DNA from 4 places in the Corynebacterium occultum genome. Region 2 is predicted to be linked to each of the others. Evidence: riboswitches for the same ligand, from Rfam matches in the RefSeq annotation. Region 2 holds a riboswitch; each other region holds the start of a gene.

Region 1 (5,606 bases), 390 kb from region 2:
TTCAAAAGGGAGGGGTTCCAGGGTGCTGCGCAGCCCCGGAGTGTGCAGCCGGTGCGCTGCCACCGACGTGCCGCCAAGGGTCGCAGGCGGTCAGATCCACCCCGGCTGGCAACTTCTTCCCCAGCAGGAGGTCCACCACTGCGTGGGCACCGAGGGCAGAGAGCAGGATGCCGTGCCGGAAATAACCGGTGGAGATGATCAGGTTCCTGCCCACCCTGCCGAGGTAGGGCAGATCATCCGGGGTGCCGGGCCTCGCCCCGACCCCGACCTCCAGCAGCTCGCATTCCTCCAGCCCGGGCAGCAGTCGGATCCCATCACGCAGCAGCTCATGCACCGCCCCGACGTTGGGTAGGGCACTGTCATTTTCCCGGCTGCTGGCACCCAGGGTGAGGGTGCCATCGGAGCGGGGGATCAGGTAGACGGGACGATCCTCAACAAAACCCCGGATCACCCGTTCGCTTAAGGGGCGTAGATATTCAGGTACCCGGAGGTTCATGATGTCGCCGTACACCGGTCGCAGCTGCAGGGGATTGTCTTGGGTATACCAGCCGCTGACCTGGGCGGCACCCAGCCCGTTGGCCAGGATCACCTGGGCGTCGCCGGTTTCGATGACCTGTGTTTCAGTGTGCACCGCGAGGCAGGGATCAGCTCCCTCCAGATGCCTGACCCGCTCCCTGATGATCTTCACCCCACGCTGCTTCAGCACATCCAGAAGTGCGGCCGCGAAGAGTCGGGGAGAGACCTGATGGTCATCGGGAATGCTCACTGCTCCGCTGATCCGGGGGGAAAGAGCTGGCTCCAGCCGGCGGGCCCGGGTAACGCTCAGCTCCACCGGGGACATCCCGTGGAGCCGTTGGTAGTCACCCAGCTCCTGCAGGTGCCTGGCGTCCGCTCGATCTGCTGCCACCACCAGGGTTCCCCGGGGCCGATAATCAATGGGTGATGCGCTGGCCCGGGAGACCCGCTCAATCAGGTCCGGATAGAGTGCCGCTGCCTGCAGCATCAGGGGAAAGAGTGCTTCCTGCCGGTACTGTACCTCGGCGATCGGGGCGAGCATGCCGCCGGCATAATGGGTGGCCCCGGAGGCCGGCTCCGGGTCAATCAGAGTGACCTGGAAACCCTGTTCGCTCAACTCGAAACAGGTCACCAGGCCAACCAGACCACCACCGATCACGATCATCCGCCCAGTCTGTCTCTCCCTCATTTCTGATCACTCCGCCCAGCCATAAAACCCGCGAGGACCTCTGCTGCCACCACGTCAGGGGCCGCTGCCTCCATGAAACCCCGAGAGATCGCCACCCCGGCAATTCCGGTGACAGCCAACTCAGGCACATCCGCCGGTGTGACATCCCCGATCGCGACCACCGGCACCGGAGATTCCGCCACCAGTGGGGGATAACCCGCAATGCCGAGCGGGGGACGGCCGGAGTCCTTGGTCGGGGTGGGGCGGAAGGGGCCGGCCCCGATGTAGTCCACCACATCCGCCACCCGGTGAACCGCCTGTACCAGTTCCAGGGTTCCGGTGGTCAGGCCGATGATCGCTGCCGGGCCGAGCAGTTCCCGGGCATCCCGGACCGGCAGATCCTGCTGGCCGAGGTGGACCCCGTGGATCGGCACTCCGCGCCGCATGAGTGCTGCCGTGACATCCACCCGGTCGTCGATAAGCACGTGGGTACCGGAACCGAGGGAGGCCACGGCATAGGCGATTTCCTCAGCCAGTCGGCCGAGTTCCCGGGCGGTGATCGGTTTGGAGCGAACTTGGATCACTCCGGCCCCGCCCGCCGCCGCTGCCCGTGCCACTTCAACGGTGCGGCGGTGATCTGCTGTGCCGGTGACGACATAGCAGCGTAGATCAAGTGTTTTCTCAGAGCCGTGCACGGGCAAGGAAATCATCCTCCAGGAAGCCGGTAAAAGGTCCTGCCTGGTGTGCTCCGCAGGTTCGCGGGAACTGAGGGGTGATCCGGGCATCTGCGCCATGATCCTCGCTTCCTCCGCTGGTGCTAACCAGACAGGTTCAACGGTCCCGCGCGGGGGTGGTGCAGCGCGATCTCAGCCCGATACCTCGGGCACCCGTGGGGGTCGAGGCACAGTGTAGAACAACCCGCTCAAGACTGGCCACGGGAAAGTGGGGAAGTGGGGGTGGGGGCGCTGTGAAAAAGTTCGGGGACCATGGTGTGCTGCCACCCACATTCAGACATTTCGCCCCGTCGATGATCCGTTGTCCTGAACCTGGGGCGGCGGATTTTGGTCTGACTGGAAAAACATGGCACAATATCGAGGTTGACTGTGCGTGCCCGTTCGGGGACCTCAGCTGCATACCTGTTTCGGATATGAACCGGCCGAGCGCCCCAGCAGGGGAAGTGCCGCCAGGCTCCTCTTTCCAGTGCAACCATAAGGATTGTTTAAATATGAACCTCATCGACAAGATTGATGCAGCACAGCTGCGCGACGACGTCCCGGCTTTCCGCCCCGGCGATACCCTTGACGTCCACGTCAAGGTCATCGAGGGCAGCAACACCCGTACCCAGCTGTTCAAGGGTGTTTGCATCCGTCGCCAGGGTGGCGGCATCCGCGAGACCTTCACCGTCCGTAAGGTTTCCTTCGGTATCGGTGTCGAGCGTACCTTCCCGGTTCACTCCCCGAACATCGAAAAGATCGAGATCATCCGCCGCGGCGATGTCCGTCGTGCGAAGCTGTACTACCTGCGCGAACTGCGCGGCAAGGCAGCGAAGATCAAGGAGAAGCGCTGATTTCACACCTCTTCCGGAGGTTTGTCTGAAGCTTTGACCTGGACCACCCCGGGCAGCGAATTTTCTCGCTGCCCGGGGTGGTTTTTCCGGTCCGCCAGGCCTGCTCCGGTATATCCCCCCGGTTCAGGCCGTGCTTTGCGACGCCCACCCCTCCCCGGATCGACGCGGGCCATGTTGCGGCGGGTAGGGGAAAGGGTGCCTGCTAGAGTTGTCAGGCGTGACTGATTCATCCCGCCCGAACCCAGCCGGCCAACCCGGTGGCCTGAACGCTGACCAGAATAGGGGCGCGGTGCCCGAAAACCATCGGGACGAGGATAGCCCGGCACTTTCCGCGGACTCTGCGAAAGCGGAGGAAACCGGGGCGGAAGAGGAGCCGGAAAAGAAAGGCACCCCCTGGTACATCGAGGTGCCGGTGGTCATTGTCCTGACCCTGCTGCTCATTTTTGTCTTCCAGACTTTTGTGGGCCGGATGTACCTGATCCCCTCTGCCTCCATGGAACCCACCCTTCACGGTTGTGAGGGCTGCACCGGTGACCGTATTTTCGTGGACAAGATCTCCTACGCCCTCTCCGATCCGGAGCCCGGTGATGTCGTGGTCTACGAAGGCACCGAATCCTGGAACACCGCCTATATTTCCCCACGCTCGGAGAACTCCGTGATCCGGGGTCTGCAGAACTTTGGTTCCTACGTGGGGCTCGTCGCCCCAGATGAGAACAACCTGGTCAAGCGCATTGTCGCCACCGGTGGCCAGACGGTGTCCTGCCAGGCAGGAGATCCCGGGATCATGGTTGACGGGGCCCAGGTTGATGATTCCTACACCCTCCAGCCGGCCCAGTTCGCGGTGGACCCGAACACCGGTTCTGAGGAGTGCGGGGGTAACTACTTCGGTCCGCTCACGGTGCCTGAGAACCACTACTTCATGATGGGCGATAACCGCACCAACTCCATGGACTCGCGCTACCACATCGGCGACCAGTATCAGGGCACCATTCCGGAGGAAAATATCCGCGGCAAGGTTCAGTCCATCATCTTCCCGCTGGGCCGTATCGGCGGGGTGGATGACCCGGACATCCAGGACTGACCCCTCCCAGGAACAGGTTTCTTGATCCCCATGGTGCGGGTGCGTCGACTCAAACAGCTGCGGACCTATGAGGTTGCGCTCTCCCGGCAGGGACTGGGCCCGGTCGCCGGGGTGGACGAGGCTGGCCGTGGGGCCTGTTGCGGTCCCATCACCATTGCGGCCTGCATCCTCCCGGACAGGCCAATCCCGGAACTGGATCGCTTGACTGACTCCAAACAGCTCAGTGCGAAGTTAAGGCAGGAACTCATGCCGATCATCAAGAACAAGGCCCTGGCCTGGTCGGTGATCTCCATTTCCGCGTGGGAGGTTGATTCCCGGGGCATCCAGCACGCCAATATCTCCGGGATGCGGCGTGCGGTGGCCGCCTTGGAGCTGCGGCCAGGGTATGTCCTCACAGATGCGATGCGGGTACCGGGGCTGGGGATTCCGAGCCTGCCGGTGATCGGCGGTGATGCGGCTGCCCGATGTATCGCCGCAGCCAGTGTTCTGGCCAAGCAGACCAGGGATGATTATATGGTGGAACTTGATGGGCGCTATCCCGCTTATGGTTTGGCTTCGCACAAGGGTTATGGGAGTAGTTCCCATATGGCTGCGGTGCGCCGCCACGGCGGCTCCCCCGAGCACAGATATAGTTATGCGAATGTGGCGCAGTCTCATCAGGAATGGCTGCGTGAACAGGATGGGGCGACCCGTGAACAGGACGGGCAACGAAGGGAAGGCAGGTCATGAGCGCTGAAGAACTCGACAATTATGAGGCTGAGGTCGAGCTGTCGCTCTACCGTGAGTACCGCGATGTCGTCAGCCAGTTTTCCTATGTCGTGGAAACCGAGCGACGCTTCTACCTCGCTAATGCGGTTGAGCTGATCCCGCACAATAACGGCGGTGATGTCTACTACGAGGTCCGAATGTCGGATGCCTGGGTGTGGGACATGTACCGTTCTGCTCGCTTCGTCCGTTATGTCCGGGTGATCACCTACAAGGACGTCAATATTGAGGAGCTGGACAAGCCGGATCTGATCATGCCGGATTAGTCGAGGAAAGCTCTGGTGGCAACTGTCACCCGGCCATGTCTGTGGATGGACCATGTTTATCCACAGACATGGCCCTTGTCTATTTTCCCCCCTTGAAACCCGATGGCCGCTGGATGATCTTGAAGAAGACAGATTCAACAGCAGGTAGAGATCAAGGGGGAAATATCCATGGGGGATCAGCACAACAGAAGAGTGATGCTGGGGAAGCAAGGGGAGGCCTACACGGCGGATTTCTACCGGGAGCGGGGAGCGGAGATCATCGGCCGCAACATCAGTTATCCGATCGGGGAGATAGACATCATCGCCCGCGAACCTGATGGCACCTGCGTCTTCATTGAGGTGAAGACACGCAGCACCCTGGATTTCGGTGGTGCGGAGTCCGTGACCCCCGCTAAACGACGCCGCATCCGGGCCGCCGCTGCCCGCTGGCTCGGCGAGCGGAGCGGCCCCGCTAAAGCAGGGGTGAACATCCGTTTTGATGTGATGCTGCTGGTGTCGAATCAACAGGGCGGCTTCCATATCGACCTGATCGAGGGGATCTGAGATGGCACTCGGCAGAACATTCACCACCGCGCTGACCGGGGTGAGGGCGGACATCGTCAGCATTGAAGCCAATATCGGGCCAGGCCTGCCCGGCACCCACATCGTCGGCATGGGGGACACCGCCATCAATGAGGCCAGAGACCGGATGCGGACCGCGGTCATGAACTCCGGTCTGGACTGGCCCCGGTCCAAGATCATCCT
Region 2 (5,606 bases):
CCGCAGTCCCGGAGACAAGCCAGATGGTTCGACACATTCGACCTGCTCAACTCCAGGTCACGGGCCAGGTCACCGGGGTAGGCGGGGGCATCCAGGAGAGTCAGTAGAATTCGGGACCGGGTGGGATCAGCCAGAGCCCGGCCCAGTCGGTTCATCACCTCAAGACGTGAATTGATGGTCAGCATATGCTGAATAGTACAGCAGTTGCTGAACTGTTCAGCTTTTCTGCTCGCGGGCCCCCTGGGAACGGGGAGATTAAGGATCCGCCACGCTTTGTCAGATACCTCGGGCGAGCCCCATGCGGCTGGCCTGATCGAAAAACTCCCGCTCATGCACCGAAGCGCTCAGGAAAGCCCGGGCGGCCCGCACCCGCTGCTGCGGGGCAGCCGATTCCAGAGCCTTTTCCACCCGCTGGATCGCCACCCGGGTCCCGGCCAGGAAGTCCTCCCCGGCGTAGGTGGCCAACCAGTCATGGAAAGGATGGTCGGGATGGTTCTGCTCCGCCAGCATCAATCCGACTTCGGCGTAGAGCCAGTAGCAGGGCAGTACCGCGGCAGCCCCGACCACATAGTCATCGACTGCGGTCCGGGCCAGCAGGAAATCGGTGTAGGCGGCGGTGGCGGGGGAGGGGGCGGCGATGGTCTTTACCGCCAGGCCTGCCGTACCCAGATGGGTGCGGTGCAGTTCCGCTTCCGCCACCAGGCATTCGGCGGCACTTTCCGCCCAAGCCACCTGGTCAACGGCATCAGGTGCCTTGGCCCCCAACAGCGCCAGGGAGCGGGAATATTCCCGCAGGTAGTGGGCATCCTGGCTCAGGTAGGTGAGGAACTGGGTGGGGGAGAGGGTGCCGTCACCCAGGCCGCGGATGAAGGGAGAGGCGGTGATCTCGGCGATGATCTCGGCACAACCCTCCCAGAGCGCCTGAGTGTAGGGGCCGGCAGGTGCGATCCGGGGCAGGGGTGCCACCGCGGTAGCGGGTAACAGCTGATTGGCATCCGCCCCATTCAAGGGCTCGGCCTGGAGGTGTGCCCAGGGGGTGGGGTCCCCGGCCCGTGCCAGGCGTCGGGAGAGATGGGAGTGATCGACGGGACCATTTCCCTTACCCACCTGGAGGGCATCCGCCCCGCGCAGGGACTCATTGAGCCAGGCGGTGGACCATTCCAGGGCATCCTCCACACTCTGACCGGCAGCGATCCGGGTCGCCAGTGCGGCGGAGAGGGAACAACCCGTGCCGTGGGTGTTTGAGGTGTTCACCCGGGGGTTGGGCACATGGTGGACAAAACCATGGGGATGCACCACGGCATTATCGGCTGCCGGGCCCCTGAGGTGGCCACCCTTGACTATTACGACCGTATTAGTCGCGGCGGCAAAGACCTGGGCCTGTTCAATTGCGGCGGTCAGATCCTCGGCCTCGGGCTGCTCACAGAGCACGGCCAGCTCGGGCAAGTTCGGGGTGACCACGTCCACCTTGGCGGCCAATTCCCGGATCGCGGATTCAGCATCGGCATCCAGCAGGCGGTCACCGCTGGTGGCGATCATCACCGGGTCCAGGACCACAGGCCCATGGGGCTGTTCCTCCAGCCAGCGACTGACCACCGCGGTGATGTCGGCGGAACCCAGCATGCCGATCTTGATCGCGTCAACCTCAACGTCCTCGAAGACAGCGGCCAGTTGCTCTTCCAAAAAATCCAGGGGCGGGGTGTGGATGCTGCGCACCCCGCGGGTGTTCTGGGCGACCAGGGAGGTGACCACCGCCATGCCGTAACCGCCAGCCGCGGTGAAGGATTTCAGGTCTGCCTGCAGGCCGGCCCCACCGGAGGGGTCGGTGCCGGCGATGGAGAGCACCCTCGGGCAGGAAGGTGCGGGGCGCTGATGGTGCTTTTCCCAGGTGGCGCGCAGCTCTGCGGCCGCAGCACGGGGGTTTTCGACGGCCATCACGGCAGAGACAACACAGAGCCCGTCGGTGGCGGTGGCCGCCAGCTCGATGGCATTATGCGCTCCCACGCCACCGATGGCCACCGATGCCATGCCCTGAGCGGCTGCGATCGGGGCCAGCTCAGCCACACCTTCCACCCCGACTGCAGCCGGGGCATTCGGCTTGGTGGGGGTATCAAGTACCGGGCCGAGACCAACCACGTCCGGCAGTCGTACCCCCTGCTCCCGGCACTGCCGGATGCACTCCTCCAATTGCTGACCGTTTTCAATGGTCAACCCAAGTTTCAGCGGTTCCGGCAGCAGTCGACGGGCCTCGGGATAAGACATGTCACCCTGCCCGATGTGGAGATGCAGCCCCAGTTCCACGGCAACCTCCACGCGGTCATTGACAAAGAGCGGAACCCCCTGGGCGTCGGTCACGGCCTTCAGTTCCAGGGCACGCTCCAGGAACTCAGCGGCAGTAGCTTCCTTATCCCGCAGCTGTACCACGCTGACCCCACCGGCAATGGCACGTTCGACGATGTCGGCGACTTTGCCCGGGCCACCACCCAGCTGCGGGTCGGTGACCAGGTAGAGAGAGTAGTCGATCATCCCAGATCCTCCTGAATGGTGCTGAGTGTCCGGATGTCCTCGACATCGACCCCGTGGAGGGCGTCGATCAGAGCCACCGCGAAAGTACCCGGGCCCTGGCTGCGGTCGGCGGCGATTTGGCCGGCGACACCCATGTGGGCGTGGGCAGCGAGCACGGCGTCGTGAAGCGAGAGACCGCTGCCCCGGCAGGCCCCCAGGTAAGCGGCGGTCAATGCTCCCAGGGAACAGCCGGTGCCGATCACCAGCTGCAGCATCGGGTCCCCGGAATGCAGCCTGGTCACCCGATCAGGGGAGACAATCAGATCCTCCGGCCCGGATACCGCAACCACCCCGCCGGTACGTGAAGCCAACCGGCGGGCGGCCTCAAGGGCGGAGTCCACCGAATCGGTGGCATCCACCCCACGCCCTCCGGCACCCAGCCCGGCCAGGGCGGTGACCTCGGAGGCATTACCGCGGATCGCGGTGGGTCGCTTATCGACGACCCCGCGGGCGAAGTCGGTGCGCATCTTCAACCCACCCACCGCCACCGGGTCCAGCACCCAGGGGGTGCCGGCGGCAGTCGCACCCCGGATGGCTTCGGCCATGCCACGGTACTGCTCGGAGCTGGGGGTGCCGGCATTGATGAGCACACCATTGGCCACCGCGGCGAAGTCAGCCGATTCCTCCGGGGTGTCGCACATCGCGGGTGAGGCCCCGGCGGCGAGAAGGACATTGGCGGTGAACTGCATGACCACGGAATTGGTCAGGCACTGGACCAGGGGAGTGTGCTGCCGCAGCAGCTCCACGGCCTGAAAATATGGATATGCCACGTGGGGACATCCCTTCGCTAGTACGACCTAGAGCAGGTTCAACGGGTTTACTCTCAGCCCTCTTCCGGCACCCCGTGTCTCTTGCCCCCAAACTAGCAGAGCCCTAATTCAGGTTGCGGCAGGGGGCTGTGAGGTCCCGGATCGTTGATCCGCGGGGATGCTAACGGTTCTTGATCTTGTCGACCTGGGCACGCCAGGCCGTCGATACCAGGGACGTCCTGGCGACTGTGAAACCCAGGCATGTCTTCGAGCGGTTCTACCGCGGGGATTCCGCTCGAAACCGCAACCACGGTGGAGCACTCACCGCCACCTCACCGGGGGCCGGCGCCAGGCCGGTCTTCATCATCACTCTTCCCTGCTCCCGGATAGAACTGAGCCAGTGATCACGAAGCACCCCGATGAGGACAACCAGCCTTGCTGCATGCCCCATGGGCCTGTTATCTCCTGTTCACACCATCAGGAGCACCGCTCATCTTCACTCCCGCAGCCACCGTCTCCCGGGAAAACCGCCTACCCCCCTTAATTGGCGGGATCATTCAATATAGGGAGAATTGATAGGTTATATTTCCTTTTTCAATCTTGAGGACTTCGATGCATCCCACCCCAACCCTGTCTCTGCGTCAGGTCATCTCAGTGATCTGGTTTCCATTTTTTCTCGCGACCGCCATGTCCCTCTTGTTCGTGGCGACTCTTGCCAACCCCGCACCGCAGGGAATGGCCATCCGGATAGAAGGCGATTTACTCGCGGCCGAGCGACTTCAGAGCCAGCTTGATGAGGCGCAGGCAGGCGGGTTCGAGGTTCAACCGCTCGCCGCAGGCAGCTCTCGGGAAGCGGTCATCGCTAATGAGATTGCTGCGGCAGTTCCCGCGGGGGAGAACCCGGAAACCTTCGTGGCCTCTGCGGCGAACACCATGAGAGCGAACTACCTCTCGCAGTTCCTTCCCGAAACGCTCAACCTGCCGGTACGCGACATCCTGGTGCACGCTCCCGGTGACGCCATGGGAACCGGTGTTTTCTTCTATGCACTGCCCATCGCCATCACAGGGATGGTGTCCGCGATCATTTTATTACAGCTCGGGGCATGGTCCTTCCGGCGGAAGCAGGCCGCAATTGCCCTGATCGGGGCATTTACCGCAGTGATCACCTACCTGATCGCGGTGTGGCAGCAGGTGATCCCCGCGAGCGGGAAATCCGCACTGCTTCTGTTCGGCACCTTCGCATTGGTCACCGGCATCGGTTGGACTCTCACGGGCCTGTCTAAATTTGTGAAGCATTATTTCGTTCCCATTGCTCTGACCTGGATCCTTATCCTCGGGATCCCCACCGCCGGTGTCCCCAGCTCGGTGGACGCCTTGAAACCAGCATGATGCTGTGACAACAACGGCCTCTATCTGGACGCTGACGCAGCCGTCTGCGGACTCTAAAAAATATAGACAAGATCAAGGGGTTCATTATGGGGATCTGTTTGAACCCAAGCTTTTTCAACCCAGAAACCAGCCATGTTTTGTCGATGTTCGATCGAGGAATGTCGGCGCCGCCGGTTGTAGGAGGTCTCAATCCAGCGGGCGACCTCACGACGCGCCTCATCTCTCGTGCTGGAGGAACAGCAGCTCAGTGGGTGGGATCCACCTGCGGTGATGCTCGGCGGGTCGGAGTGCTCCCTCGGGCCCCATCCCGCGGAACCGTCGATGCTCTCCGGCACCCGACGGTACCGATGACCCAGGGGGATGGGGGGTCTGAAAGGGCGGCCATCATATTTCCCGAAACGGGCACAGAAAAACCGCACCTGCCCTTTTCCGGATCATCCCGGGGATGGGGGGGAGGCGCGGCTTTGCAAGACCCGTGGAAGTGGGGTGACTACTTCTTTTTGGCGACCTTGGCCTTGAGCTGGCGGGCGATGTCGATCGGGGCATCCGCGGCGATCTGGTCGACCTCTGCCACCCGGGCCAGTGCGGTGCGGGCCAACAGCTGCTCGCGGGTGGTGGCCAGGTTGTAGCGCTTCGGGGAGAGCGCGTTGAGACCCCAGTTGAGGGCTGAGATCAGGCGGTTACGGAAACCGACCAGGAACATCACGTGGACACCGAGCCAGAGGATCCAGCCGATGAAACCGGTGACCTCGACATTGCCCATCTTCACCACGGCGGAGAAGCGGGAGACGGTGGCCATGGAGCCCTTGTCGAAGTAGTCGAAGTCCTCGCGCTCCTCGATGCTGCGGCCCTCAACCTCCTCGGCGATGAGCTCGGCGACGTATTCGCCACCCTGGATGGCGG
Region 3 (5,606 bases), 850 kb from region 2:
ATGGCAGGCTGTAGAGGTTTTCTCTTAAATCAGTTGCGGGTTGTCCGTCTGAACATGATCCTGTGAAAGGTTCGCTCCACCCCATGGAACCCCAAATAAATAACTCGACCTCCCCGGCACCGCAGAAGTTGCCACGGGAGGTCGTCATTGTGCTGGCGGTCCTGGTCATCTCCGCGATGATCATGATCCTCAATGAGACCATCCTTTCGGTGGCCCTCCCCTCCATCATGGAGGACTTCCAGGTGCCGGAAACCACCGCCCAGTGGCTGACCACCGGTTTCATGCTCACCATGGCGGTGGTCATCCCCACCACCGGTTTCCTGCTGGACCGTTTCACCACCAAGACGATCTTCGTCACCGCCCTGCTCTTCTTCACCGTGGGCACCTTCATCGCGGCCCTGGCCCCCACCTTCGCCATCCTGTTGGGGGCCCGCATCATCCAGGCGGTGGGTACCGCCCTGGTGATGCCCCTGCTGATGACGGTCACCCTCACGGTGGTCCCCCCGGAGCGTCGGGGCGCGATGATGGGCATCATCTCCATCGTCATTTCGGTGGCCCCGGCGCTCGGCCCCACCGTCTCCGGTTTCATCCTCAACTCCCTGAGCTGGCACTGGCTCTTCTGGATGATGCTGCCGATCGTGCTGGTCGCCCTGGTGGTGGGCACCATCCTGATCAAGAACATCGGGGAAACCAGAAAGTCCCCGCTGGATGTGCTTTCGGTGCTGCTGTCCGCCCTCGCCTTCGGTGGTCTGGTCTACGGACTCAGTTCCATCGGCGCCATCCTCAACGGGGAAGGTGGCATGGCGATCATGATCCTCATCATCGGTGTCATCTCCCTGGTGGTCTTCGGTTGGCGTCAGATCCAGCTGGGCAAACAGGGCCGCGCACTGATGGACCTGCGCCCCTTCCAGATCCGGAACTTCACCTTCTCCCTGCTCGCCATCCTGCTGGCCTTCGGCGCCATGCTGGGTACCGTCATGGTGCTGCCGATCTACCTACAGAACTCCCTGGGAGCCACCGCCCTGGTCACCGGCCTGGTGGTCATGCCGGGTGGTCTGATGCAGGGTCTGATCGCGCCTTTCATCGGGCGTTTCTATGACAAGGTGGGCCCCCGCCCCCTGCTGATCCCCGGCGCCGTCATCCTCGCCGCAGCAGCCTGGTCACTGACCCTGCTGGGTAGTTCCACCCCGATCTGGCTGGTGGTTGTCCTCCATGTGGGCTTCTCCCTCGGCATGTGCCTGATGATGACTCCCCTGATGACCACCGCCCTGGGTTCCCTGCCCAAGCAGCTCTACGGTCATGGTTCCGCCATCCTCAACACCCTCCAGCAGCTGGCGGGTGCCGCCGGTACCGCCATCATGATCGCGGCCCTGTCCTTCGGCACCCTGCTGGCCAGCGACTCGGGTCTCTCCCAGACCGCGGCCGTGGCCTCCGGTGCGCGGGTGGCCTTCATCGCCGGTGCCATCATCGCGGTGCTGGCCCTGGTTGCCTCCCTCTTCGTCACCCGGGTCCGGGAGGAACCGAGCTCCGCACCCGCCCCTTAATGCAAGGTGCGGGGAGCTCCCTCCACATGGGCACGGAGGGTCTCCCGAATCTCCGCCCGATCCCCACGGCGGATGCACTCCACCAATAACTCATGGTGAGTGCAGAGGAGCGCATCATCATGACGGTGGTGTTGGGTGGCTGCGAGAACAAGAGTCATCTCCGCTTCCATCACCGGCCAGAACTTCATCATGAAGGAGTTGCCGGAGGTCTCCCAGACCCCACGGTGGAAAGCCATGTGCGCCTCATGACGCCCCAGGGAGTCGGGGTCACGCATCTGCTCGAGGTAGGTGGCCAGGGTTGCGTCAAGCACCGCCATCCGCTTCCCCGTCGCGTCAGCCAGGATGGCATCGATGGCGGCCATGTCATTGACCAGGCGCACCGCAGCCAGCTCCCGCACCCGCTCCGCACTGACCTCACTGACGCGGTAACCCCGGTAGGCCTCCTGCACCAGGTAGCCATGTCGGGCGAGCTGGTTCAATGCCTCCCGCACCGTCGGGCGACTCGTGCCGAGCCGCCGGGTCACATCCGCCTCGATGATCCGCTCCCCCAGGGAAATTTCCCCCAGCACGATCCGACGTTTCAGATCATCAATGATGCTCTGCCGCCGCTGTGTGTTAGCGGACGCCACCACCTGGGTACCGCCGGCTGGTTCCTTGCCTGCCATACGAAGGTTCCTTCTTCCCTGCTTTCGGAATGCCTGCCCATTCTCCCACAATGCAGCCCCGGAAAAGCCCGATTCTCCTGCTCTTTTGGCCCCCTATCGCTGTCGAGGGAATAGCCATAGAATTTTGTTATGGCGATCATCTACAACACCGCGACCACGCTCAACGGTTTCCTCGCCGATGAGCACAACTCCCTGCAATGGCTTTTCGACGTCCCCGGCAGTGAGGAAGCCGAGCAAGAGATGGACACCTTCCTCGCCGGGGTTTCCGCCCTGGTGATGGGATCCACCACCTATGAGTGGATCCGCCAGGAAATGGACCTGCTCAACCACCCCGAAAAATGGCGTGACACCTACGGCGACCGACCCACCTGGGTGTTCTCCTCCCGGGAACGTGAAATCCCCGAAGGCCTGAACATCCAGGTGATCAACAGTCCCGTGGTCGACGCCCTGGACCAGCTCCGCGCCTCAGCCGCCGAATACAACCCGGAGGGTGATATCTGGATCATGGGCGGCGGCGAACTGGCCGGCCAGTTCCTCGACGCCGGGGCCCTGGACCGCATCACCTTCACCATGGCCCCGGTATTCCTGCCCTCCGGGGCTCCCCTGCTACCCCGCCGTGTGGAAAGCCTGCGCCTGAATCTGGCCGAAATGAAACAGTCCGGGCGCTTCATGGAATTCACCTTCGACATCAACCAACCCCCTGAAGGGTGATTTCCTTAACGAACACAACAACCTGAATGCTATGGTCGCGACAGTGACACGGGGTGCCTTCCCGAGGATGGCTGAGAACACACCCGTTGAACCTGATCCAGTTAGCACTGGCGAAGGGACTGTCCGCGCTGCCGCATATCCATACCCTCCCCTGGATCTGTGTGCCTTCTCGGTGGACTCCCCCCTCGCCACCAGCAGAAAGGCAGCACAATGAGCAACGCTCTCCACACCCCCATCTCCGAGCAGGTCGTCCTGGTGACCGGTGGCGCCCGCGGCCTGGGTCGCCGCATCAGCGAGGCATTCCTCAAGGAGGGTGCCCGTGTCATCATCAACTATCACGGTAGTAAGACAGCCGCCGAGGAGCTCGCCGCCGCACACCCCGGCCGTGCCCTCGCCCGCCAGGCTGATGTCAGGGACCGTGCGGCCGTTGATGCCCTGATCGCCCAGGCCTCCCAGGAGTTCGGCGCCCCACTGACCACCGTGGTCAACAACGCCCTGGTGGACTTCTCCTTCGACGGTGACGCCCGCCCCAAGGCCGAGGACATCAGCTTCCGGTGCTTCTCCGAACAATTCGAGGGGGCGGTTGGCGGTGCCCTCAACACGGTGCAGGCCGCCCTGGATGATTTCGGGAAAGCCGGTTTCGGCCGCGTCATCAACATCGGCACCAATCTCTTCCAGAACCCGGTGGTCCCCTACCACGACTACAACGCCGCCAAGGCCGCCCTGCTTTCCCTCACCCGCTCCCTGGCCAAGGACCTGGGTCCGCGCAAGGTCACCGTCAACATGGTCAGCGGTGGCCTGCTCCGCACCACCGACGCCAGCGCCGCCACCCCGGAACCCGTCTTCGACGCCATCGCCGCCGGAACCCCGCTCGGCTCGGCCACCACCCCCGAAGAGCTTGCCGACGCCGTGCTCTTCTTCGCTTCCCCCTGGTCCCGTGCCATCACCGGCCAGAACCTGATCGTCGACGGCGGACTGGTCATGAACTGATGGGCACCCCGGAAAAGAAACAGATCCACCTCAACCTCTTCGCCTTCGCCACCGGACATCACACCGCCGCCTGGCGGGCCCCTGACTCGGTCATCGAAAAACTCGGTGACATCTCCTATTGGGAGGAACTCGCCCAGACCGCGGAACGTGGCCTGCTGGACGCGGTATTCCTCGCCGATGGCCAATCCGCCGGGCTCGGGGGCATAGCCAACGGGCCGGGCTGGTTCCTCGAACCCATCACCACCCTGACCGCCATGGCCCGGGCCACCACAAAGATCGGGCTGGTCAGCACCATCTCCAGCACCTTCTGGCAACCCTTCCACGCCGCCCGCCTCCTGGGCAGCCTGGACCACATCTCCGGCGGACGGGCCGGCATCAACGTGGTCACCTCCATGACCGATGAGGAAGCCCGCAACCACGGGATGGAGCACCTCCCGGCACACCCGGAACGCTACGCCCGAGCCGCGGAATTCATCGAGGTCATCCAGAAACTCTGGGACTCCTGGCCGCGAGATGCGATCCACGCGGATCGTGCCGGGATCTACACAGACCCCGCCCAGCTGCAGGCCATCGACCACGAGGGGGAGTTCTTCGGGGTGGCTGGCCCATTGAATCTGCCGCAGTCACCCCAGGGCCGACCGGTGCTCTTCCAGGCCGGGGCCTCGGAACCCGGAAGGGATCTGGCAGCCCGGCATGCAGAGGGCATCTACGCCGTGGCCTGGGACCTGACGATGGCCCGGGAGTACCGTGCGGATATCCACCGCAGGGCCGCTGCGCTGGGACGGGACCCGGATCGGATCACGGTGATGCCCGGCCTGGTCACCTATGTCGCGGAGACTGAAGCAGCCGCCAGGCAGAAGCAGCGAGAGCTCAATGAGCTGCTCCCCGTGGGGGATTCCCTGCATCAACTGGCCTTCTTCATCGGTCAGGACACCTCCGGGTGGGAACTGGATGAGGCGGTGCCGGAACTTCCCCTGCTTGAGGAGTTCAGGGGCCCGAAGGGGCGTTATGCCACGGTGCTGCGCATCATCGAAACCACCCGCCCCACGGTCCGGGAGCTGCTGGGATACCTTGCTGCCGGTGGTGGGCACGCCACTTTCATCGGCACCCCGGAGCAGGTGGCTGATGAGATCGAGCGTTGGGTGGATGGCGGCGGGGCCGATGGATTCAACCTGATGCCACCTGCCCTGCCCAGCGGGATCGAGGACTTCGTGGACCTGGTGGTCCCGGTGCTGCAGGAACGCCGACGTTTCCGCACCTCCTATGAGGGCGACACACTCAGGTCCCACCTCGGGGCTTTAACCCAGAAGTCTGCGCCACCCCACCCGCAGCACCGAATGCGGTAACGCCAGACACTCCCGCAGGAACATCGCCAACCTGGCGCTTCCGGGGGTCGGGGCGGACACCACCTCCACCGGGATGCCCAGGTGCCAGGCCCACAGCCGGGTGCGCAGCAGATGGAAGTCACTGGTCACCACCGTCCAGCAGGTGGTGTCCGGCAACAGCGCGTGGGCGTTCTCCAGGTTCTCATTGGTGCTGGTGGCGGCATTCTCCAGTCGGAGGATGCCAGAGTCGGTGCCGTGTTCGATCAACCAGTCCGCCATGACCTGTGCTTCCCCGCGGCCGCTGAGGACGCCGACCCCCGCAGCGTCGATAAGCGGTTGTGCGCGGCGCAGCCGCTCCCGCAGGATGGCGG
Region 4 (5,606 bases), 430 kb from region 2:
TCTTCGGGCTTGTTCTGGTTGTTCTTCGGGTCGGTCATGTTCTTTTCCTTTCGGGGTGAATTAATCGGGGTATATCTCGCGGTCCGCGCGCAACGCCCTGGCTCGGGCGTAGGCGTGGACCTCATCGAGAGCGTTGAGCTGGCGATCCAACTGGGCCAGGAGTTCATCGAAGACCTCCGGGTCCAGGTTGAGGTCTGCGGCATGTTCCCGCAGTACCTGCCAGCCGCCTCTCTTTCCTACCACTGCGCTGCGCATCAGTTCGGTCTCCAGCAGCATGGTCATCGGAGAGCGGCTGATCGCACGGCCATTGCCCTTGAGCCGGCCGACACGTTCCGCCGCCCCCGCAACCACCTGCCGGTAGGGCAGTTGTTTGAGACCAAGGTCGTGGATGAGTTGTTTGAGGAAGGAGCGTTCCCACCGCAGTTCCTCCGCCACGGCGGAAAGTTGCGGGAAAACCGGGGTGTCCACGAAATCATCGGCCATCCGGGCCATCCGGGAGGTGCCGGCAGTGGCACCGCTGAGATGGTCGGAAAGGTAGAGCTCGAGGAGTTCGCGGTCAATGCGCTCCGGCACCTCGGGACGCTCCTGGGAGGTGACCTCCGCGGAGCGGGGTCGCAGCGGCACCGAGGGTGCACCCCGGCCGCTGATCAGGCCCTCGAAAAGTTCCTTGAGGGCTTCCGCGGCAGTGTGCCGGGGCTCCCACCCCAGCTCGGTACGTGCCCGGGTGTTGTCCATCAGCGGCACCTGCATGGCCATGTCGATCCAGCCCTCATCCGCGGCGAGCGCACCAGACTTGTGGGCTGCCTTCACGCTCCCCCGCACCAGTGCCGGGGGCAGTTCGACGAAGTGACCGTGGTCCACGATATCGGCCAGTTCCTGCGGGCCGAGGATGTCATCGGCACAGACATTGAAGGCCCCGGGGGCCCGCTTGACGACAGCCGCAGCATAGGCGCGGGCCACATCATCGGAGTGGACCGCCTGCACCTGGATACCCTTCGGCAGCGGCAGGGTGGGTAACTTTCCGGCCTTGAGCAACTGGACCGGAACCTTGGGCCCCAGGAAGTAGCGCTGGATTTCGGCGCCGGCATCCCCCTGGAAGATCAGGCCGGGGCGCAGGCGGGTGACGATGATCTCGGGATGCTGGGCACTGAATTCATCGAGCACCCGCTCCTGATCAGCCTTGTCACTGCTGTAATGCGAGGAGGTGATGCCGGTGGCCGGCCAGCTTTCATCGCGCAGACCATCCCGGGTTTCATCGGGTGCATAGGATCCCACCGAGCAGGCCACCACAAGATGAGGCACCCCGGCGGCGGCGACAGCTTCGGCGACATGCCGGGTGCCGGTGACATTGACCTGGTGCAGTAACTCCCGACGGTCATTGGGCTGGATCAGCCAGGCCAGGTGAATCACCGCATCCGCCCCCGCCAACGCCTGGCTCAGGTGGGTGACGGCTTCCTCAGCGCCCACATCCACGCTGACCCATTCACAGTCAACATAGGGTTCGGCGGTGGTGTCAGGCAATCGCCGGGCGATCCCGGTGATGGAGGTGACCTCGGGGGTGTTTTTCAGGGCGCGCAGTACTGCGGTGCCAGCGTTGCCGGTAGCTCCGATGACGACTATTCGCATGATGTTCTCCTCTTGGCAGACCAGGGTTTGCCAGCTGTTCGGGGGGAGATCAGGCTGGTCGATCTATGACCCCACTGTGCCAGTTTTCCTTCACCCATGAGATCGAGGACGACCATGCAATGTGACCGGCGACACTGAAGTTGCTGCTCAGGTGGGGTTCTGGGGCGGGGATATTTTCCGCCCCAACTGCCGCCACCGGGGTGTGGAACCGGGCGGAGCGGTCGGCAGGGCGAATGGCTTGGGGTGACACTGATGAACTACACTTGACGGGGAAAACTTGATAACCACGGGTGCCCGGTGAAAGTCCGGGCTGAGATGCCATATCACGGCGACCGTTGAACCTGATCCGGATAATGCCGGCGCTAGGGAGAACAGCATGACTAACACAGCCATAACGAAACGACCCACCTGGCGGGTCATCGACATCATCATCGCCGCCGTGCTCGGCGTGGCCTGCGGACTGATCTTCTGGATATGGAACTCCATCGGCTACGCCTGGTTCACCGCCTTCGATGCCCTGACCCCGGGCTTCGGTGGCCTGGCCTCCGGCGTGTGGCTGCTGGGCGGCGTAATCGGTGGCCTGGTCATCCGGAAACCCGGAGCCGCCATCTTCGTGGAACTGCTGGCCGCCATCGTCTCCGCCACCCTCGGCAACCAGTGGGGCATCACCACCCTCTACTCCGGCATCGCCCAGGGCCTGGGCGCCGAGCTCATCTTCGCCGCCTTCCTCTACCGCCGCTTCACCCTGCCGGTGGCCGCGCTGGCAGGTGTCGGAGCCGGCGTGGCCGCGGTGATCCTGGAACTGTTCACCAGCGGAAACCTCGCCATGTCCCTGAGCTTCAACCTCATCTACCTGGCCTGCACCGCACTCTCCGGACTGATCCTCGCCGGCATCCTCGGCTTCATCCTGGTCCGCTCACTGGCCGCCACCGGCGCACTGGACCGCTTCGCCGTCGGGCGGGAACTGCGACACCAGGTATGACCCGCAACCTCCTGGGCGGCGCCGCAGTGCGCGCCCACGACTTCGGCTGGCGGCACGCCTCACGCCGCGACCCGGCACTGCAGGGTGTGAACCTCGACATCGCGCCGGGCCAGCGTGTCCTGCTCACCGGCAATTCGGGTTCGGGTAAATCCACCCTGCTCAGCGCTCTCGGCGGGGTGCTCGGTGACTCCGAGGAAGGCGAGTCCCGGGGCACCCTGCTTATCGACGCCGCGGACACCCCCACCGTCGGCATGGTCCTCCAGGACCCGGACTCCCAGGTCATCGCCAGCCGGATCGGTGATGATGTGGCTTTCGGCTGTGAGAACCTGCGGGCGCCGCGGGAGGAGATCTGGCCCCGGGTGGAACGTGCCCTGGAGCTGGTGGGACTTGAGCTGCCCTTGAACCACCCCACCGCGCATCTTTCCGGTGGACAGAAACAACGCCTGGCACTGGCCGGGGTGATGGCCATGGGGGCCAACCTGATCCTGCTCGATGAGCCCACCGCAAACCTGGATCCCCAGGGGCAGCGGGAGGTCGTCGCTGCCGTGGAACAGGTGGTGGCCCAGACCGGTGCCACCCTCATCGTCATCGAACACCGCCATGAACTCTGGCTGCCGGTGGTGGACACCATCCTCCGGTTGTCCGATGGCCAGATTCAGGAAATCAGTGCCGCGGAGCTGCCCGGGGCTCCGCTGTTGGAGCCGGCCCGCCCGGAGCGCGCCCAGGCCCCGGCCTTGATTTCAGCCCATGATCTGCTAACCCAGTGGGGCCCACCACGTACGCTGCGGGTGCCCAGTGGCGCCTCCACGGTGATCACCGGGCCCAATGGGGCGGGAAAATCCACCCTCGCGCTGACCTTGGCCGGCCTGCTGCCACCCCGGCAGGGCCACCTCGAGCTGGCCGAGGAACTACGCCAGGGTTTGCGGACTCCACCGCATAAGTGGCGTTCGGCTGCCCTGGCGCAACGGATCGGGCTGGTTTTCCAGGACCCGGAGCACCAGTTTCTGGCTCGTACCGTCGCCGAAGAATTGGCGATCGGCCCGAAGGTGATGAAGTTGGGAGATGCCTCCGGGCGCAGTGCAGAGCTTCTGCACCGTCTACGCCTGAGTCACCTGGCCCAGGCCAATCCCTTCACCCTCTCCGGTGGGGAGAAGCGGCGACTCTCGGTGGCCACCGCCCTGGTGGCGGCACCGAAGCTGCTGGTTCTGGATGAGCCGACTTTCGGTCAGGATCCGGAGACTTTCCGGGAACTGGTGTCCCTGCTGCGTGAACTCAGCGATCAGGGCACCACGATCCTCTCGGTCACCCATGATCCGGCGTTCATCGCCACCCTGGGCGATCACCGTGTGGAGGTTTCATGAATCTGCTGCACGACATTAACCCGGTGACCCGGATCGCAGCGCTGATCCTGCTGGCCACCCCGCTGTTGCTCAGCGTGGACCTGGTCTCGGCGGCGGTGTCCCTGGGTTTCACTCTGCTGCTGGCGCCCCTGGCCGGGGTCAGCTGGACCACCCTGCTCAAACGTTCCTGGCCGATTCTGCTGGCGGCCCCGATTGCCGGCATCTCCATGGCTCTCTACGGCCGGCCCGAGGGGCAGGTATTCTTTGAGTTCGCTTTCGCCCAGGTCACCGAGAACTCCCTTCAGCTGGCTGCCGCCATCATGGTCCGGGTCCTCGCGGTGGGGCTGCCGGTGATGGTGCTGGCCGCCAAGGTTGATCCCACCGACCTGGGTGATGGTCTGGCTCAGGTGGCCCGACTGCCGGAGCGTTTCGTCATCGGTGCGGTGGCTGGCGCCCGCTTGACCTCACTCTTCCGCTCTGACTGGCATTCCCTGGCCCGGGCGAGGCGCTCCCGTGGGGTGGCGGACCAGGGCCGGATCCGGCATTTCTTCACCATGGCCTTCGGCCTGCTGGTGCTTTCCCTGCGCCGCGGGGCAAAACTGGCCACTGCCATGGAGGCCCGCGGTTTCGGTTCCGGTCGACGCACCTGGGCCCGGGAATCCACCGTCGGGGCCCGCGACGCGGTGCTGCTGCTGGTCTGTGCACTGATCTCCACCCTGGCCATCGGTATTGCGGTGTGGAGCGGTTCCTTCCGTTTCCTCGGCGCCTGATGTTCACCATCCTCATCGACGGTCGTTCCGGATCGGGCAAGACCACCCTGGCCCGGAAACTGGCTGAGGACACTGCTTTCCAGCTGGTGCATCTGGATGATTTCTATCCCGGGTGGGGTGGTCTGGCGGCGGCCAGCGAGATGGTCGCCACCCAGGTGCTGGATCCCCGTGCACCCGGTTTCCGGCGTTGGAACTGGGCACAGGACCAGCCGGGGGAGTGGGTTCCCCTGATGCCGGGCCAGTCCCTGATCGTCGAGGGCGCGGGTGCGGTGAACGCGGCGTCGATAAGCGCGGCCCGACACCTGGGGGGCCTGCTCACCCTGCGTATCGACGCCCCCGCCACCCTGCGCCGGGAGCGCGCCTTGCGCCGCGATCCTGACTACCGGCCCTGGTGGGAGATGTGGGCGCAGCAGGAGGACCGCCACTTTGCGGGGCCGGGCCAAGTCCGGGTGGATCTTGAACTCTGTCTACCCTGAGGGGCGTGATGGACATCAGAATCGCAGCGGTGGTGCTGCGCAATTGGCAGGGTGAGATTCTCAGTGTGCGCAAGCGTGGAACCAGCAGTTTCATGCTGGTCGGCGGGAAACTTGATCCGGGGGAATCTGCCTTGAGTGCGGCGGTACGGGAGGTCGCTGAGGAGCTGCGCCTTGATCTGGATCCGGTGCAGCTCCATCACCTCGGAAGATTCCATGCTCCGGCCGCGAATGAGGCCGAGATGGGTGTGGACTGCGATGTTTTCCTCGCCCCGGAACCGCTGGGGGGGAATTGCCGGAGGTCTTCGAGGAAATCGAGGAGGCACGCTTCTTCCCGGTGGATTCACGGGACAAGGTGCTGGCCCCACTGAGCTGTGATGTGATCTTCCCCCTCTTAAGGGGGTGATCTGGGACA

What was found. A riboswitch is a leader RNA that binds a small molecule or an ion and turns the genes downstream of it on or off. The one in region 2 is predicted to bind thiamine pyrophosphate.
Region 1: it holds a riboswitch for thiamine pyrophosphate, as region 2 does, so the genes downstream of both, COCCU_RS08870 (thiamine phosphate synthase) here and thiM (hydroxyethylthiazole kinase) in region 2, are expected to answer to the same signal.
Region 3: it holds a riboswitch for thiamine pyrophosphate, as region 2 does, so the genes downstream of both, COCCU_RS03120 (3-oxoacyl-ACP reductase) here and thiM (hydroxyethylthiazole kinase) in region 2, are expected to answer to the same signal.
Region 4: it holds a riboswitch for thiamine pyrophosphate, as region 2 does, so the genes downstream of both, COCCU_RS14635 (ECF transporter S component) here and thiM (hydroxyethylthiazole kinase) in region 2, are expected to answer to the same signal.

What each region holds. Positions count from the first base shown of each region.
Region 1 is NZ_CP046455.1:1,900,308-1,905,913, reverse strand. Features, by position in the region: gene thiO (glycine oxidase ThiO) at 2-1,180, opposite strand; gene COCCU_RS08870 (thiamine phosphate synthase) at 1,201-1,893, opposite strand; TPP riboswitch at 1,970-2,084, opposite strand; gene rplS (50S ribosomal protein L19) at 2,409-2,750, shown strand; gene lepB (signal peptidase I) at 2,968-3,831, shown strand; gene COCCU_RS08855 (ribonuclease HII) at 3,862-4,560, shown strand; gene COCCU_RS08850 (DUF2469 domain-containing protein) at 4,557-4,862, shown strand; gene COCCU_RS08845 (YraN family protein) at 5,031-5,405, shown strand; gene COCCU_RS08840 (YifB family Mg chelatase-like AAA ATPase) at 5,407-5,606, shown strand, end outside.
Region 2 is NZ_CP046455.1:1,506,136-1,511,741, forward strand. Features, by position in the region: gene cmtR (Cd(II)/Pb(II)-sensing metalloregulatory transcriptional regulator CmtR) at 1-185, opposite strand, end outside; gene COCCU_RS07050 (bifunctional hydroxymethylpyrimidine kinase/phosphomethylpyrimidine kinase) at 277-2,526, opposite strand; gene thiM (hydroxyethylthiazole kinase) at 2,523-3,335, opposite strand; TPP riboswitch at 3,328-3,420, opposite strand; gene COCCU_RS07060 (cell wall metabolism sensor histidine kinase WalK) at 3,506-3,718, shown strand; gene COCCU_RS07065 (hypothetical protein) at 3,927-4,703, shown strand; gene COCCU_RS07070 (NAD(P)/FAD-dependent oxidoreductase) at 5,194-5,606, opposite strand, start outside.
Region 3 is NZ_CP046455.1:657,141-662,746, reverse strand. Features, by position in the region: gene COCCU_RS03135 (MDR family MFS transporter) at 84-1,544, shown strand; gene COCCU_RS03130 (GntR family transcriptional regulator) at 1,541-2,209, opposite strand; gene COCCU_RS03125 (dihydrofolate reductase family protein) at 2,339-2,920, shown strand; TPP riboswitch at 2,960-3,057, shown strand; gene COCCU_RS03120 (3-oxoacyl-ACP reductase) at 3,131-3,910, shown strand; gene COCCU_RS03115 (LLM class flavin-dependent oxidoreductase) at 3,910-5,256, shown strand; gene COCCU_RS03110 (YdcF family protein) at 5,209-5,606, opposite strand, start outside.
Region 4 is NZ_CP046455.1:1,079,783-1,085,388, forward strand. Features, by position in the region: gene COCCU_RS05110 (hypothetical protein) at 1-38, opposite strand, end outside; gene COCCU_RS05115 (NAD-dependent epimerase/dehydratase family protein) at 61-1,626, opposite strand; TPP riboswitch at 1,903-2,012, shown strand; gene COCCU_RS14635 (ECF transporter S component) at 2,003-2,608, shown strand; gene COCCU_RS05120 (ABC transporter ATP-binding protein) at 2,605-3,969, shown strand; gene COCCU_RS05125 (energy-coupling factor transporter transmembrane component T family protein) at 3,966-4,718, shown strand; gene COCCU_RS05130 (nucleoside/nucleotide kinase family protein) at 4,718-5,194, shown strand; gene COCCU_RS05135 (NUDIX hydrolase) at 5,203-5,562, shown strand.